Regions from separate parts of the Paenibacillus sp. M2 genome, predicted to be linked through region 1. Evidence: riboswitches for the same ligand, from Rfam matches in the RefSeq annotation. Region 1 holds a riboswitch; each other region holds the start of a gene.
What was found. A riboswitch is a leader RNA that binds a small molecule or an ion and turns the genes downstream of it on or off. The one in region 1 is predicted to bind S-adenosylmethionine.

Region 1 (5,060 bases):
GGTTGGACGGTGTCTCCATATAAACTGCCTTGGTGTTTGGTTTGAGTGCCGCTTTTACTTCATCTATATTGGTCATGTCTACAAAGGTTGTCTCGATCTGCATACGGCTTAATATGGAAGTAAGCAAACGATACGTACCTCCATATACATCTTCCGTTACAATCATGTGGTCCCCTGCGGAGAACATCATGAACACGCTTGAGATCGCAGCCATCCCTGAAGAATAGGCAAAACCTCGTGCCCCGCCCTCCAGCAATGTGATGTAATCTTCCAAAGCCTGACGTGTCGGATTACCCGAACGACTGTAATCATGTTGAGGCGGATTGAAGATATCAAAATGATGGAATGTTGATGCTTGGTAGATCGGTACACTCGATGCTCCAGTCGTTTTGTCAATTTCATCGCCAAAATGGAGCAACTTGGTATCAAATTTTAACTCGGAATTGGGTTTGTTGTTGGACTCACTCATGAGTGCACGCCTCCTTCCACTTCCTGTTGTGCAACTGTCAGAGCATTGCCGAGATCTGCAATCAGATCATCTGCATGTTCAATGCCTACGGAGAACCGGAGCAGACGGTCATCCACACCTACGGCTTCACGAATTTCAAGCGGAATATCTGCATGAGTCTGTACTGCGGGATAAGTCATGAGTGATTCAACTCCGCCGAGACTTTCGGCAAAAGCAATGAGTTTGATATGACGCAGCAACGGTTCAACATAACGTGCATCCTTCACTTTGAAAGAGAAGATACCTGTGTTACCGGTGGATTGTTTATTCTGTATTTCATACCCCGGATGATCGGATAGGCCTGGATGATACACTTCAACCACCGCTGGGTGCTCAAGCAAGTATTTAGCAATAGTAAGTGCATTGTGCTCATGACGCTCCATGCGAAGAGCCAGCGTTTTCATCCCTTTCATCAACTGGTAGGAGTCACTTGGAGACAATACCGCTCCAATGGAATTATGCAAGAACGCCATCTCTGCAGATAACGCTTCACCTTTGGTAATAATTAGTCCAGCGAGCACATCATTGTGTCCACCCAGATATTTGGTAGCGCTATGAATGATGATATCGGCACCCAGTTCAATCGGACGTTGGAAAAATGGAGTCAACAACGTGTTGTCAACAATGGTCAACAGGTTGTAACTTTTCGCCCAGGAAGCAACGGCTTCCACATCGGTGATCATCATCAGTGGATTGGTTGGTGTCTCAATAAATACCGCTTTGGTATTCGGCTGACGAACCTTCTCCAGTGCTGCAAGGTCATTCGTGTCCACATAACTGGCAGTTACGCCGAAACGGGACAGAATACGTTCCAGCAGACGATAGGTTCCACCATACAGATCCAGCGATACAATCAGATGATCCCCTTGACCAAACATGGCAAAAATCGTTTGCAGCGCGGCCATTCCCGAGCTACAGGCAAACCCTGCATCACCGGACTCCAGCGCTGCAGCGGCTTCTTCCAATACTTTACGGGTTGGATTAGTCGTACGAATATAATCAAACCCCGTGCTTTGTCCAAGCTTCGGGTGGCGAAACGCAGTGGATTGATAGATCGGAAAGTTAATGGCGCCTGTTACCGGTTCATTGATGGACCCAATTTGTGCTAAGCGGCTTTCGATTTTCAACTTGTTGTTGTCTTCCATTGCTGCATCCTCCTGTAATCTCGATTAGATTTGCGGACCAATATCATAAGGTGTTTCTTGATACACATAGTAATTGAGCCAGTTAGAGAATAATAAGTTGGCATGAGCGCGCCAAGTAGCCGGTGGCACACGGGAAGGGTCGTCATTCGGATAATAATGTCTAGGCAATGCGATATCCAACCCTTTGGCTGCATCCCGGTCATACTCCCACTTTAATGAGAACGGGTCATACTCGGCATGTCCTGTGGCAAAAATCTGTTTGCCGTCTTTGGTAGCAACCAGGAAGATCCCCGCTTCCTCGGATTCAGCCAAAATCTCTAAATTCTCATTCTTTTCAATATCTTCGCGTCTCACTTCCGTATGACGGGAATGTGGAACGTTGAATACTTCATCGAATCCACGCAACAACGGAACATGTGGTTTATTAATGGTATGTGGGAAAACGCCAAAACACTTTTCATCAAGTGCAACCTTGGGTACGTCAAAATGATGGTATAAACCTGCCTGGGAAGCCCAACATATGTGGAGGGTTGAAGTCACATTGGTTTTGGTCCATTCGAAGATCTCCTGGATTTCATTCCAATAGTTCACGTCTTCGAAATCCATCTGTTCCACCGGGGCACCCGTAATAATCATTCCATCGAAACGGCGGTGCTCAATCTCATCGAAGGTTTTATAGAACAGATCCAAATACTCCTGAGACGTATTCTTCGACGTATGGGATTTGGGATGTACGAGAACGACATCCACCTGAATAGGCGTGTTTCCCACCAGACGAAGCAATTGTGTTTCGGTCGTTTCCTTTGTGGGCATCAGGTTTAATATAGCGATACGGAGTGGACGAATATCCTGCTGATATGCAGAAGTTTCATCCATGACGAAGATATTCTCTCCTTCAAGTACTTCTTTTGCTGGTAGAGTATCAGGTATTTTGATTGGCATAGTAAATCTAACTCCTCCTTGTGCATAGATAGATGCAGCCACCCTGGCTTGATGTCTTCACATCAATACAGTTATAGACTGCCTTGAGCTTGTAAAAACATTGAATTGTTCTTTCATCCAACGTTACAAACAACCTCAAGTTCCTTAGCGAAAATCACTGCTGAGAAGTCGGGGCATATGACAAAGACCTTCCTCGGATTTCGAGAAAGGTCATATGTAAAATAGATATGCGCCTCTCTCATCTCTCAGTTACAACAGTGCCACTTGACACTTAGTCGCTGCAAGAATTAGCACCGTGCGGTATACCGCCGGTTGCCGGGTTTCATCGGGCCAGTCCCTCCACCTACTCTTGATAAGATTTCGCTGTATTAGATTGTAATTTAATATGGTTCACCGTCTACTTTATTACATTAATGCCCTCACGTCAAGATGCAGTTCGATGTCTGCTTCCCAGATCGGAACCGTTCATCATCCGTTGTCATACACTGCCTCAGGGCGCGAAATAGACACATTTTTGCGCTTGAAAGCACCTTGTACCAGCGGTATACTAAACAAGGTGTTATAAACCCTTATGTGAGAGGTGACATATTAAATGGATGGCGACCCGAGGCCTGACTGGCAGCCGAATTCCGACAAACTGCATAGAGAATTGACATCAGCATGCCGGCAGCGGGACGTGACTTCCGTTTGATTTTATAGTGAACGCAGCCCTGATCTCCAGGCTCCGCTGCCGACCGGCTGATTTGTTCTTTTTGCGCCCATAATGATAATATCCGCCAAGTTGGCGGGTGCAGAAGGAGTAGATTAACGATGAAAATCCGGTTGGTAAACAACGGTGTATTTATTCCGGTGGACGACATTCAGCAGGCGCTGACTCCACCAGCGGAAGGATTTTACTGGATTGATGCAGACGTAGACGATTTGGCGGTACTTCAGCCGCTGTTCTTGATGCATGATCTGGCTGTGGAAGACTGTCTTAGTGACGAAGAACAACGTCCGAAGATTGAAATTTATGAGAACCATTATTTTATTGTGATTAATAGCATCCGTTTCGATGATGAAGAGATATTTCTACGTGCGGTGAACTTATTCCTCGGCAGACATTTCATTATTAGTGTTACCAAGCAAAAGGTCAGCGAATTGCGCACACTGAAACCCATCCTGTGGGAACAGGAAATCAGCACACCGGATCGTCTGCTGTATTTGCTGGTTGACTTGATTGTTGATAATTATTTCACCGTAGGTGACCGAATTGAAGCACGGATCGAGAAGCTTGAGGAAGACATTCTGATGCACACCAAAAAGTCACATCTGAATGAAATCATCGGGCTGCGCAGTGAGATTCTGTGGCTGAAAAAAGTCCTTGGACCTCAGAAAGAGGTCATCAACACCCTGAACAAAAAAGATCTGCGTCTCATCGATGATCAATTGCAAAAGTATTTCAGTGACATCTATGAGAATGCTGTAAAAATATCTGAAACCTTTGAGACTTATCGCGACCTGATGGGCAACTTGCGAGAAGCCTACCAATCCAGTATTGCGAACCGGGCGAATGAGATCATGCGTGTATTTACCGCCATTACCACGGTCTTCATGCCGCTGACGGTCATTACCGGTATATACGGCATGAACTTTACGAATATGCCAGAGCTTAACTGGAAATACAGCTATTTTGTTGTAATTGGCCTGATGGTTACACTGGGCCTGAGCATGTTCTTCATTTTCCGCAAGAAAGACTGGGTATGAACTCGTATGAAATGAAAAAAGACGAAGCGCTCCTCCGGGAGAAACGCCTCGTCTTTTTTCATTTCTGATCATTAACCAACATTCTTCTCTGTCTCTGCGTGCCGACGGAAGCGGATCCGAATCATGCGCAGTCTTTCATAGACCTGCTCCAGACTTCCTCCATCGGGTTTCTCTCCTCCATACACCTTATGTAATACTGGCTTCAGGAACGTATCTCCCAGCTCCTCATACGCACTCCATACGGCCTCTTGTTCGTTCTCTGGCATCACTGCCAGCTCCACATCAAGAAGACAATCGGTGTCATAACCTTCGTGATCCAGTGCCTCTAACAGCTCAACCAACTCGCGTCGGGATAATCCGGATCGATTAACAATCTCCTCTAACGTATACCCTTCCTTCATGCCTTCAAGCACCTGCTTGCGCGTGGTGAACTTATCAAGTTCCTGCTTATACTTCTGCTCTCTCTGCTTGTATAACCAACTCTCATACTCTTCTTCCTTCAGCGCCGTGTATACCCAGTCCAGCGGGAATGTCGTTGAACGCTCCAACCCGTTTGTAATCTCCATCCATTCCGTACCATACTCAGTTGCTTTGCTCTCTCCTACGCCCGGCAGTTGCATCAGTTCATCCAGCGATTGCGGAACAAAGGCACTGATCAAACGCAGCAAACGATTTGTTGCAATAAAATACGGTGCCTTCCGGTCAGACACAGCTCTCTT
Region 2 (5,060 bases), 3.2 Mb from region 1:
CATCCACCCAACGCGGAGAAACAAGATAAGCCCTAACCCTTCCCTTATTAATCCCCACGTCAGCACAGATTAGGAAACATAAAATAAGCCGTATATCTCTTCAGAAGAGATATACGGCTTATTCTTAATAGCTTCACAACATATCATACATATCGTGATTTATTCAGTTGCAGGTTCAACTGCACCTTTATAACGTTCTTTGATGAATGTTTTCACTTCTTCGGAGTGCAGAGCAGCAGCCAGTTTTTGGATTGCATCTGCATCCTTGTTGTCCTCACGGGAAACGAGGATGTTTGCGTATGGGTTACCTTGCAGATCTTCGATCAGCAAAGCATCATTCGCTGGATTCAGGTTTGCTTCAAGCGCATAGTTAGCGTTGATGAATACCAGATCCGCTTCATCCAATTGACGAGGCATCATGGCTGCATCCAGCTCGATAATATTCAGATTTTTCGGATTGGCTGTGATATCTTGAATCGTAGATGTAATATTTGTGTTGTCTTTCAGCGTAATAATGCCTTCCTTCGCAAGCAACAACAGTGCACGTCCACCATTGGATGGGTCATTTGGAATGGCTACTTTTGCGCCGTCAGCCAATTCATCCAAAGACTTAATCTTCTTGGAGTATCCACCAAAAGGTTCAACATGAACAGGTGTTACAGTAACGAGGTTGAATCCACGTTCTTTATTCTCTGTGTCCAGATAAGGCTGGTGCTGGAAGAAGTTTGCATCCAATTTTTTATCAGCAAGTTGCTGGTTTGGTTGTACATAGTCATTAAACGTAACGACTTGTAAACGAATACCTTGTGCTTCCAGCTCAGGCTTGATGCTTTCCAGAATCTCTGCGTGTGGTGTAGGTGAAGCTCCAACTTTCAATTCAACTGTACGTGGTGCACCTGCTGAATTATCTGCGCCGCTATCGGCGTCCTTATTGTTTCCGCAAGCTGCGAGAACCGCAATCAGCATAAGACTAAGTAGAGCGAATGACCATTTTTTCATGTGTAAAACCCCTTCTCTAATCATTTTTTTCATGTGGCGTCCGCATGAATGCATATCCATCATGTTATCTATGTGTTATTTCCTGGTGAAAAATGTAACCAAGCGATCTCCAGCCATCTGGAGAATTTGCACAAGAATGATCATCGACACTACGGATATAATCATGATTTCATTTTGATAACGATAATACCCATAGTTGATTGCCAGCGTTCCCAGACCTCCACCACCAACCATGCCCGCCATCGCCGTGTAAGAGACAAGGGTAACGATGGTAATGGTTATCCCAGCAACCAAACCAGGTAACGCTTCAGGCAGTAATACCCGTCTTACAATCTGTCCGGTCGATGCACCCATCGACTGTGCCGCTTCAATGACACCCCGATCAACTTCTCGCAACGTCGTCTCCACCAATCGAGCAAAGTAAGGAGCTGCTGAAATAACTAAAGGTGGTATAACACCTAACACTCCTGTAGCTGTACCGACGAGTGAACGAGTGAATGGAATAAGAGCAACAATCAATATGATAAATGGGACTGAGCGCAAAATATTCACAATCAAGGACAATATAATGTACACCGTCCGTGATTTGATCGAAGCAGATCGGGCTGTCATGAACAGCAGAACTCCGAGCGGTAAACCAAAGATTACGGTGAACAAGCCTGATACACCCAAAATTTGCAGCGTCTCAATAGAGGCTTTACCAACCTCTTCCCAACGTACGGTTGAAAAATCCATCTAACGAAGCACCTCCACATCAAGTCCCTCTGCGGTTAATTCTGATATCGTCCGATCAATCGCAATGGAATCACCCTCGAACCGAACGGTCAGCTGTCCATAAGGCACCTGTTTAATCGTAGAGATTGTACCCTGCAGGATGGCAAAATCCACACCCGTCTTACGTACCGTCCTCGACAAAATCGCTTCATACGTTTTGTTACCCAGAAAGGATATCTTCACAAGTTTGGAAGCAGCACCTGCCTGCAATTCAATGCCTGCATTCGCCAGAGCGGTCTCTTCCAGAGCAAGTCCAGCTTCATGGTCACGCATCATGAAGTCCCGCGTAATCGCATGCTGCGGCTTCAGGAACACTTCGGTTACAGGTCCCTGTTCCACAATGCCACCTTGATGAATGACAGCCACCTTGTCACAAATGTTCTGAATGACATGCATCTCATGTGTGATCAGCACAATCGTAAGGTTGTACTTTTCATTAATGTCGAGCAATAACTTCAGGATTGAATTTGTCGTCTGCGGATCAAGTGCCGAAGTAGCTTCATCACAGAGAAGTACATTCGGATCACTTGCAAGTGCTCTCGCAATCCCCACACGTTGTTTCTGTCCACCCGATAATTGAGCTGGATATTTGTTGCTATGGTTCTCCAGGCCAACGAGATTGAGCATTTCCTTCACTTTGCGATCAATGGCATCCTTTGGTGTATTCACAAGCTTTAGCGGAAAAGCCACATTATCATATACCGTTGCCGAAGATAACAGATTAAAGTGTTGAAAAATCATCCCGATCTTGCGTCTCTGTTGCTGCAGTTCGGTTTTGCTCAGTTCAGTCAGGTTGATCCCATCAACCCATACTTCACCCTCCGTAGGCCGTTCTAGCAAATTAATGCAGCGAATCAATGTACTTTTGCCCGCTCCAGAATGCCCAATCACGCCGTAGATTTCGCCCTTTTGGATGTTCAAATTCAGCTCGGATAACGCTGTTGTAGATTTTGCCCCTTTGCCGTACGTTTTCGTTAAACCTTTTAATTCAATCAATCGCACTTGCCCCTTTCCAACCACCTACATGTATCTTTACCCGATCTAAAGGAAAACTCCCCTTAAAGTACAAAAAAAGAGCCCTTTGCAGAAACAAAGAGGGCTCTTCACGTGAAAGAATATACCTTCTCATCTGCCAAAATCGTGCCTTGCACCATTTTGTAGGAATTAGCACCTAACATCTATAACGAATGATACATGTATCATGTCATTACAAATCGGTTGCCGGGCTTCATCGGGCCTGTCCCTCCGCCGCTCTCGATAAGAAATATGTTATTGTAGGATTTTATAAGTTCATGTAGTTTATGCTTTATAATGTGAATGTAACTTTTGAGAAATATCAGTTCATTCTTCGTCATTGTAACACTCTAATTGAAACTCAGTATATTCCAAGTATTCCGATTTGTCAAAGGGAATTATTTCTTTTCCATATTTTGTTGATATAACGATAAGAAGCTGTTAACGTTTCACAGACCATATCGACGCCCTGACGCATTTCCTGCACATGCTGATTCAAATCCTCCAATTTCACTTTACCTTGCAAGGTCTGGTGTAACTGCCACAGGTCATCATGCATTTCTGAGTTCATGTAGTGAATTTCCATATTACGTCGTTTGCGCAGCTTGCTCATCGGCTCACGATAAGAGTCCTTGATCTGTATTAATTGCAACGCAAGATCATGGTGCTCCCTCGCATAATCGAACTGCCTTAACACTGTAAAATAAGAAAAATGCGCTTTGGTATTTGAAGTATTCAACTGGAATATTTCATTTAGTACCGTACCCACTTTATCCAGGATGGCAAAGCAGCGGATAAAGCCATCTTTGTAGAAATACACATACCGTGCATACTCTGCTTTTTCAGTCGCCGTCATATCATCCGTTGAGCCTGCAACGACCTTATTGCGAAAATGAGCAGCAGCGAAACAGCTTTGCTCTAGTTCATCCAGTGAGGAGATAAGTCCCTGAGTCCACACATACAGTTTCCGATAGTCATGCGTGGGATCATGGTCCACATGCATTTGTCGTTGAAATAACTCAAGCGTATGCGCCATTGCGTCCATCGCTGCCTTCAATTTACCTTCGTTTATACGTGGCTTTTCCCCCAACAACGTTCGCAGCATATCTAACCTCCTCTTTTCCAAATCAACAAGAATTCATCACCGTAAACGTAACACATCATCCATTCCGTGTAATTGCTGCTTGCCATAGGTTGCCCTGATCCCCCTGACATCAAACAAAGTCCACCTGTCCAATGATGTACATCACTGGATGGTGGACTTTCATATTTAGCCCAAGTACCTTTGGAAAAAGAATGGATCTATATCTTAGAAACGATTAGCCGGGCGATGCAGCTTGTACACCAGGAAACTCATATACGTTAAAACTCCGAATAATATGGCGATATCCAGCATATGAGCGAGAGCTACAAACATGTATACTTCCGGACGGTTCATTGTCACCATCATGAAAATACCAATGACTACTTGCATCAGGATGAGAACAACGGATACCACGCCAAGGGTCCGCATTTCCTTGTTGTCCGGATGATTACGGTAAGCGAAGTGACCCAGAATTGCGATAACAATCACGAGCGACGCTGCTGCTGCACGGTGAGCAAAAGCAACCGCTACCCCACCCGAAAGCTCAGGAATAATCTGCCCGTTACAGAGCGGAAATCCGGAACATCCGCCAGCAGAATCCGTGTGACTCACAAATGCACCCGTGTATACCACGAGATATGTGTAAATAGTGGAGAACCAGACCAGATTCCTGAATTTTTTGCTAACCCGAGGGTATTTATTCAGGCGTTCCAATCCGCCATCTTTAGCCTCCTGCCTTATGCCCAGTGCCATCATTAGAGAACTGGCAAAAGCAATCAGTGCAAAGCCAAAATGCAGTGCCATGACTGCTGAAGATTGGGAGAAGACGACGGCAAAAGCACCCATGATTCCCTGGACGATAACAAATACCAGAGTTAAGAAAGAAAACAATTGCAGGTCACGGCGTGACTTGCCAAACTGCAGAAAAGCAACAAATGAGGCAATGGACAACAGTCCAGCCAGTGCACTTACAGCGCGGTGGGAATATTCAATGAGTGAAGCCACAGTATGTGCCGGAACGAGTTTTCCGTTACATAAAGGCCATTCTGTTCCGCAGCCAAGGCCTGATTCCGTTTTGGTTACGATGCCTCCACCAAAAGTGGCCAGAAACATGACAAGACAGGTTAATACGGTTAACCATTTAAACAAAGTTAAGTGTTTCAATTTTTTCTCACCCGCTGTTGGTTTA
Region 3 (5,060 bases), 3.0 Mb from region 1:
ACCAGATGTCTGGATTTCCATTATACTGTCTGGACTGATTATTACAGGTATTGGAATAATTATGGTTACCCTGTGTCGCAGATTTCCGGGGGAAACCGTGTTCCAGTTCACCCGTGAAATTACGGGGAACTGGATTGCTTACATACTGGGATTTGCTATGATTATGTATTTCACGGTCATTGCAGCTTTTGAAGTAAGAGTCATGGCTGATGTGACAGGAATGTATCTACTCGAACGCACCCCCACCTGGGCAATTGTTATGGTCTTCATGTGGATCGGTATATATATGATCTCGGGTGGGCTTGGTGTCATTGTACGCGTGTTCGAGATTATTCTGCCGATTACGATCATTATATTTGTAATTGAAATTTTGCTCAGTAATCAGTTATTCGAGATAGGCAATCTGAGACCCGTTCTCGGTGATGGGGTTATGCCCGTTTTCAAAGGGCTAAAACCATCACTATTGTCTTATACGGGCTATGAGGTGATGTTAGTCATGACTGCCTATATGAAAAATCCGAAGAAAAGCAATAAAGCAATGAGCTGGGGGATATTCATATCCACCATTATCTACTTGATCACGGTTGTCATGGTCATAGGCAGTTTATCCCTTGACGGGATCAAAACGCGAACCTGGCCAACGCTGGATTTGGTAAGAAGCTTTGAGATACAAGGTTTAATATTCGAAAGATTCGAATCCTTATTGCTGGTCATCTGGATTATGCAAATTTTCTCGACTACAGCGATCACACATTACTGCGCGTCGGTGGGTATTCGTGATTTGTTCCGTTCCAAAAAAATCAAAGGTATTATGTACGGTCTGCTTCCGTTCATCTATCTGATAGCAATGATGCCCAAGACCGTGGATGATACCTTCGAGCTAGGAGATATGCTGGGTAACGTGTCCGTATGGTTGTTTGCCATTTTACCTCTGGTACTACTGTTGTTAAGTCTGATTCGTAAAAAAGGAGGCAAGCATGCATGATTACATTCCGTATGTTGTTACGCTTAGCCACTGTATTATGCATACTCTTAACGATATCCGGATGTTGGAGCAGTCGGGAGATAGAGGATCTAAGTGTATACGTTGGTCTTGGGATCGATATTGGCAAAGAGACGGAATTTGAGAAAAACATCGCTAATCAGGGAGGAACGTATTCCAAGCAGAACAATGTGACAGCCACGGTACAGATTGCTCCCGGTAACTCCAGCAGTCAGAAGAGCCAACAATCCGGGTCACCTGCTTCTGGTAAAACGTCCTACTCCAATGAACAGCTTACCGGAGATTCCTTGCTGCAAATCTTTCGTCAGTTTGCACTAAGGCGAGATCATCCGCTCATCGGGCATCATCTGAAGGTTATCGTTGTGTCCAAGGATATCGCCAAAAAGTATGGTCTGGACCAGCTGCTGGATTTTGTACTTCGGGATAACGATATTCGTCCTAACTGTCTGGTGCTGATTAGCCATCATCGCGCTGCTGATGTACTGACTTCAGATGATCCTTCCCGGATTCCAGCATTTTATCTTACAGGTATTACCGGTAATTCGTACTTGTCCAATAAAATCCTGGACCCCGTTTTACTCTCCAAACTAGATGCACAAATGCAATCCGGTTCCAGCTTTTTGCTCCAGAATGTACTGAACTTCAATGGAGAGGACAAGTTCTCCGGTGCCAGTATCTTTGATGGGAAAACGACCAAATTCATCGGGGAACTCAGCCAAACGGATCTAGAAGGGCTGTCGTGGATCAGACCTAAAGAAAAAGGAGGCATCTTGAAGACATACAATAAAGCGGGATTCACTGTTGTATATGAAATGAAGAAGAAAAAAACAAAAATAATTCCAAAAGTGGTTGGCGATGATATTTCATTCCATGTGAAGACTGAATCCGAAGGCTGGTTGATGGAGGATTGGCGTGCTCCAGAGGAAGAGGAAAAAGGTGCTTATCTCAGAGAATTGGAAAAAGAATTTGCTGAACTGGCTGAACAACAGATTCGACAGGTGTTATACAAACTGCAGCATACCTATAAAGTAGATGTTGCGGATTTTCGGGATAGCTTGCGTATTAAAGAACCTAAAACATGGAAAAAAGTCAAAGACGATTGGGATAAAATTTTTAGCACCGTGCCGATCACGTATGAGGTAAAGACCACCATCACCAATCCGGGGTCTTCCACGGAATAGCGAGGTGTGCCATTTATTATTTAAATGTTGACACATTCATGATAGATCGCTATATTAGTAAAAAATCATTTTCTTATCCAGAGAGGTGGAGGGACTGGCCCTTAGAAACCTCAGCAACAGATCTGAAGGATACTGTGCTAATTCCAGCGGGTGAAAGCCTGATAGATAGGAGCGTTTGTTTTTATTTGTCAGTAACGGCGCACTCTTTAGGCAGAGTGGGTCTTTTTTGTTTTTTCTGGATGAAGAAGTAGGGGAGCAGCTGGTATGGAAAACAACAACGACAAAGGGCATTTTCAGCGGAAAATGCAAGCACGGCATGTGGTCATGCTCTCTCTCGGAGGAGTCATTGGAACGGGATTATTCCTCAGCTCAGGTTACACCATTCAGCAGGCGGGACCACTGGGAACCATTCTGTCCTATCTAATCGGAGCCATCGTTGTATATCTGGTGATGCTCTGCCTTGGTGAACTGTCTGTTCATATGCCAGAGACGGGAGCATTTCATAGTTATGCAGCCAAATATATCGGACCGGCAACAGGCTACACGGTGGCTTGGTTATACTGGTTAACCTGGACTGTTGCGCTTGGCTCCGAATTCACAGCCGCTGGATTGCTGATGCAGCGCTGGTTCCCATCGGTGAACGTATGGATATGGAGTGCGCTCTTTGCACTGATGATCTTTCTGTTTAATGCATTAACGGTGAAATTATTTGCGGAATCCGAGTTCTGGTTCTCATCTGTAAAAGTAGTGACTATCGTAATCTTCATTATTATCGGTGGCGCAGCCATGTTTGGGTTCATTCCCATGGCGGATTCTGAACCGGCTCCATTTCTATCGAATATTACCGCATCCGGGTGGTTCCCTCATGGGGCTACAGCCATATTGATGACCATGCTTGCTGTAAACTTTGCCTTCTCAGGCACCGAGTTAATCGGCATTGCCGCGGGTGAGACGGAGAACCCGGAAAAGACGATACCGAAAGCTATTCATACAACGCTGTGGCGTTTGGTTATTTTCTTCATCGGAACGATTATTATCTTGTCGGCCTTGTTGCCCATGTCGGATGCCAGTGTACTGGAAAGTCCGTTTGTAGCGGTAATGGAGCGGGTGGGTGTACCCTATGCAGCAGACATTATGAACTTTGTTATTCTGACGGCGATTCTCTCTGCTGCCAATTCGGGCCTATATGCATCTTCACGGATGCTCTGGTCTCTGGCTGACAAAAAAACGATCTCTCCGTGGTTTGCCAAATTGACCAAAAGCGGGGTACCGCTGAATGCACTTCTGATTAGTATGGTGGGTGGTGCGTTGGCCTTGCTGTCCAGCATCATTGCGCCAGGTACCGTGTATATTACACTGGTTTCCATTTCAGGTCTGGCTGTCGTTGCGGTATGGATGAGTATCAGTGTCTCCCAATACATGTTCCGCAGACAATATATCCGGGAAGGACATGCGGTCAAAGATCTGGTCTACCGCACACCACTATATCCGGTGGTACCAATTGTTTCATTTATATTATGCCTGGCTTCATGCATAGGTATTGCCTTTGACCCGACACAGCGAATTGCGCTATATTGTGGGGTTCCGTTTATTGCAGTGTGTTACGCTGCTTATTATCTGACAGAACGTGTGAATAAGAAAAGAGGACAAGTACATGACGCAAGCACAACAGACTAACCCCTTAGAACAGATCCTGCGTGAACATCCGGTCATGATTCTGGATGGAGCGCTGGCAACGGAACTCGAACAGCATGGATGTGATCTCGATGATCCACTATGGTCTGCTCGTGTGTTACTTGAGAATCCGGATGTTATCGTTCAGGTCCATGCAGATTATTTTCGAGCAGGAGCCGACTGTGCGATTACATCCAGTTATCAGGCGACGGTGGATGGTTTCCGCAAGAGAGGGATCGATGAACAGGCAGCACTGGAGCTGATCCGCAAGACGGTGGAACTGGCTGCACAGGCGAGAGATGACGTGTGGGCAGAAGTGCAGAGTAGACTAGTAGGGAGAGAAAGCTCGACAAGTCAGCTTGTAGAAGCTTCTTCGGTACGTGCTGAGACGGTGGAGAATGAGGAGTATATAACAGATCGTACAGGGGATCGCGAAGGAAATTGTCTTCGTCTACGTCCAATTATTGCCGGGTCCGTAGGTCCGTACGGCGCTTATCTGGCGGACGGTTCAGAGTATGTGGGTCATTACGGCGTGTCGGATGAGACGCTTGCCGCATTTCACCGTCCGCGTATGGCGGCGCTGATTGAAGCGGGTGCTGATATTCTGGCGTTTGAGACGATTCCTTCCTTGCAGGAAGCACAGGTGCTGGTTGATTTACTGAAGGAGTTTCCTCATGCGTATGCCTGGTTATCTTTTTCTTTAAAAGACGGGACAAGCATCAGCGAAGGCACACCGCTTGAGGTATGTGCACAGACGTTTGGCTCCGAGCCGCAGGTTGCGGCGATTGGCCTGAATTGTGCTCCGATGGAAGTGGTGACGGACGCAGTGGGTATTTTGAGCCGTACCAGCGATAAACCTGTGATTGTGTATCCGAACTCGGGAGAAGTATATGATGCAGCAACGAAGACGTGGAGTGGACAGGGGACATGTGGCAGTATGAGTGATGCTTCGGAGCAGTGGGTTGCTGCGGGCGCAAAAATTATTGGCGGCTGCTGCCGAACTACGCCACATCAGATTGGTGAACTTGCGAAGAAATGGCGGAGTTAAATCATATATCAATAACAGCCCTTCCACCTTTTATAAAGGCATGGAAGGGCTGTTATTGCGTTATAGAATCCTGACTACCTTATTCGATAACCAACATACGTGGCGATGCCTCACGAATAATTCGCGAAGAGAACCATGAACCAAGACCCGCTGC

Region 2: it holds a riboswitch for S-adenosylmethionine, as region 1 does, so the genes downstream of both, ACETMN_RS27815 (methionine ABC transporter ATP-binding protein) here and metA (homoserine O-acetyltransferase MetA) in region 1, are expected to answer to the same signal.
Region 3: it holds a riboswitch for S-adenosylmethionine, as region 1 does, so the genes downstream of both, mmuP (S-methylmethionine permease) here and metA (homoserine O-acetyltransferase MetA) in region 1, are expected to answer to the same signal.

Annotation. Positions count from the first base shown of each region.
Region 1 is NZ_CP169648.1:1,985,791-1,990,850, reverse strand. It holds gene ACETMN_RS09205 (trans-sulfuration enzyme family protein) at 1-469, opposite strand, end outside; gene ACETMN_RS09200 (PLP-dependent transferase) at 466-1,653, opposite strand; gene metA (homoserine O-acetyltransferase MetA) at 1,678-2,595, opposite strand; SAM riboswitch class I at 2,831-2,954, opposite strand; gene corA (magnesium/cobalt transporter CorA) at 3,406-4,341, shown strand; gene ACETMN_RS09185 (HRDC domain-containing protein) at 4,413-5,060, opposite strand, start outside.
Region 2 is NZ_CP169648.1:6,080,599-6,085,658, forward strand. It holds gene ACETMN_RS27800 (DUF2167 domain-containing protein) at 1-36, shown strand, start outside; gene ACETMN_RS27805 (MetQ/NlpA family ABC transporter substrate-binding protein) at 160-999, opposite strand; gene ACETMN_RS27810 (methionine ABC transporter permease) at 1,075-1,734, opposite strand; gene ACETMN_RS27815 (methionine ABC transporter ATP-binding protein) at 1,735-2,769, opposite strand; SAM riboswitch class I at 2,896-3,037, opposite strand; gene ACETMN_RS27820 (Cthe_2314 family HEPN domain-containing protein) at 3,176-3,892, opposite strand; gene ACETMN_RS27825 (COX15/CtaA family protein) at 4,097-5,035, opposite strand.
Region 3 is NZ_CP169648.1:6,361,841-6,366,900, reverse strand. It holds gene ACETMN_RS29195 (GerAB/ArcD/ProY family transporter) at 1-985, shown strand, start outside; gene ACETMN_RS29190 (Ger(x)C family spore germination protein) at 982-2,184, shown strand; SAM riboswitch class I at 2,255-2,356, shown strand; gene mmuP (S-methylmethionine permease) at 2,449-3,861, shown strand; gene mmuM (homocysteine S-methyltransferase) at 3,839-4,906, shown strand; gene ACETMN_RS29175 (ABC transporter permease) at 4,986-5,060, opposite strand, start outside.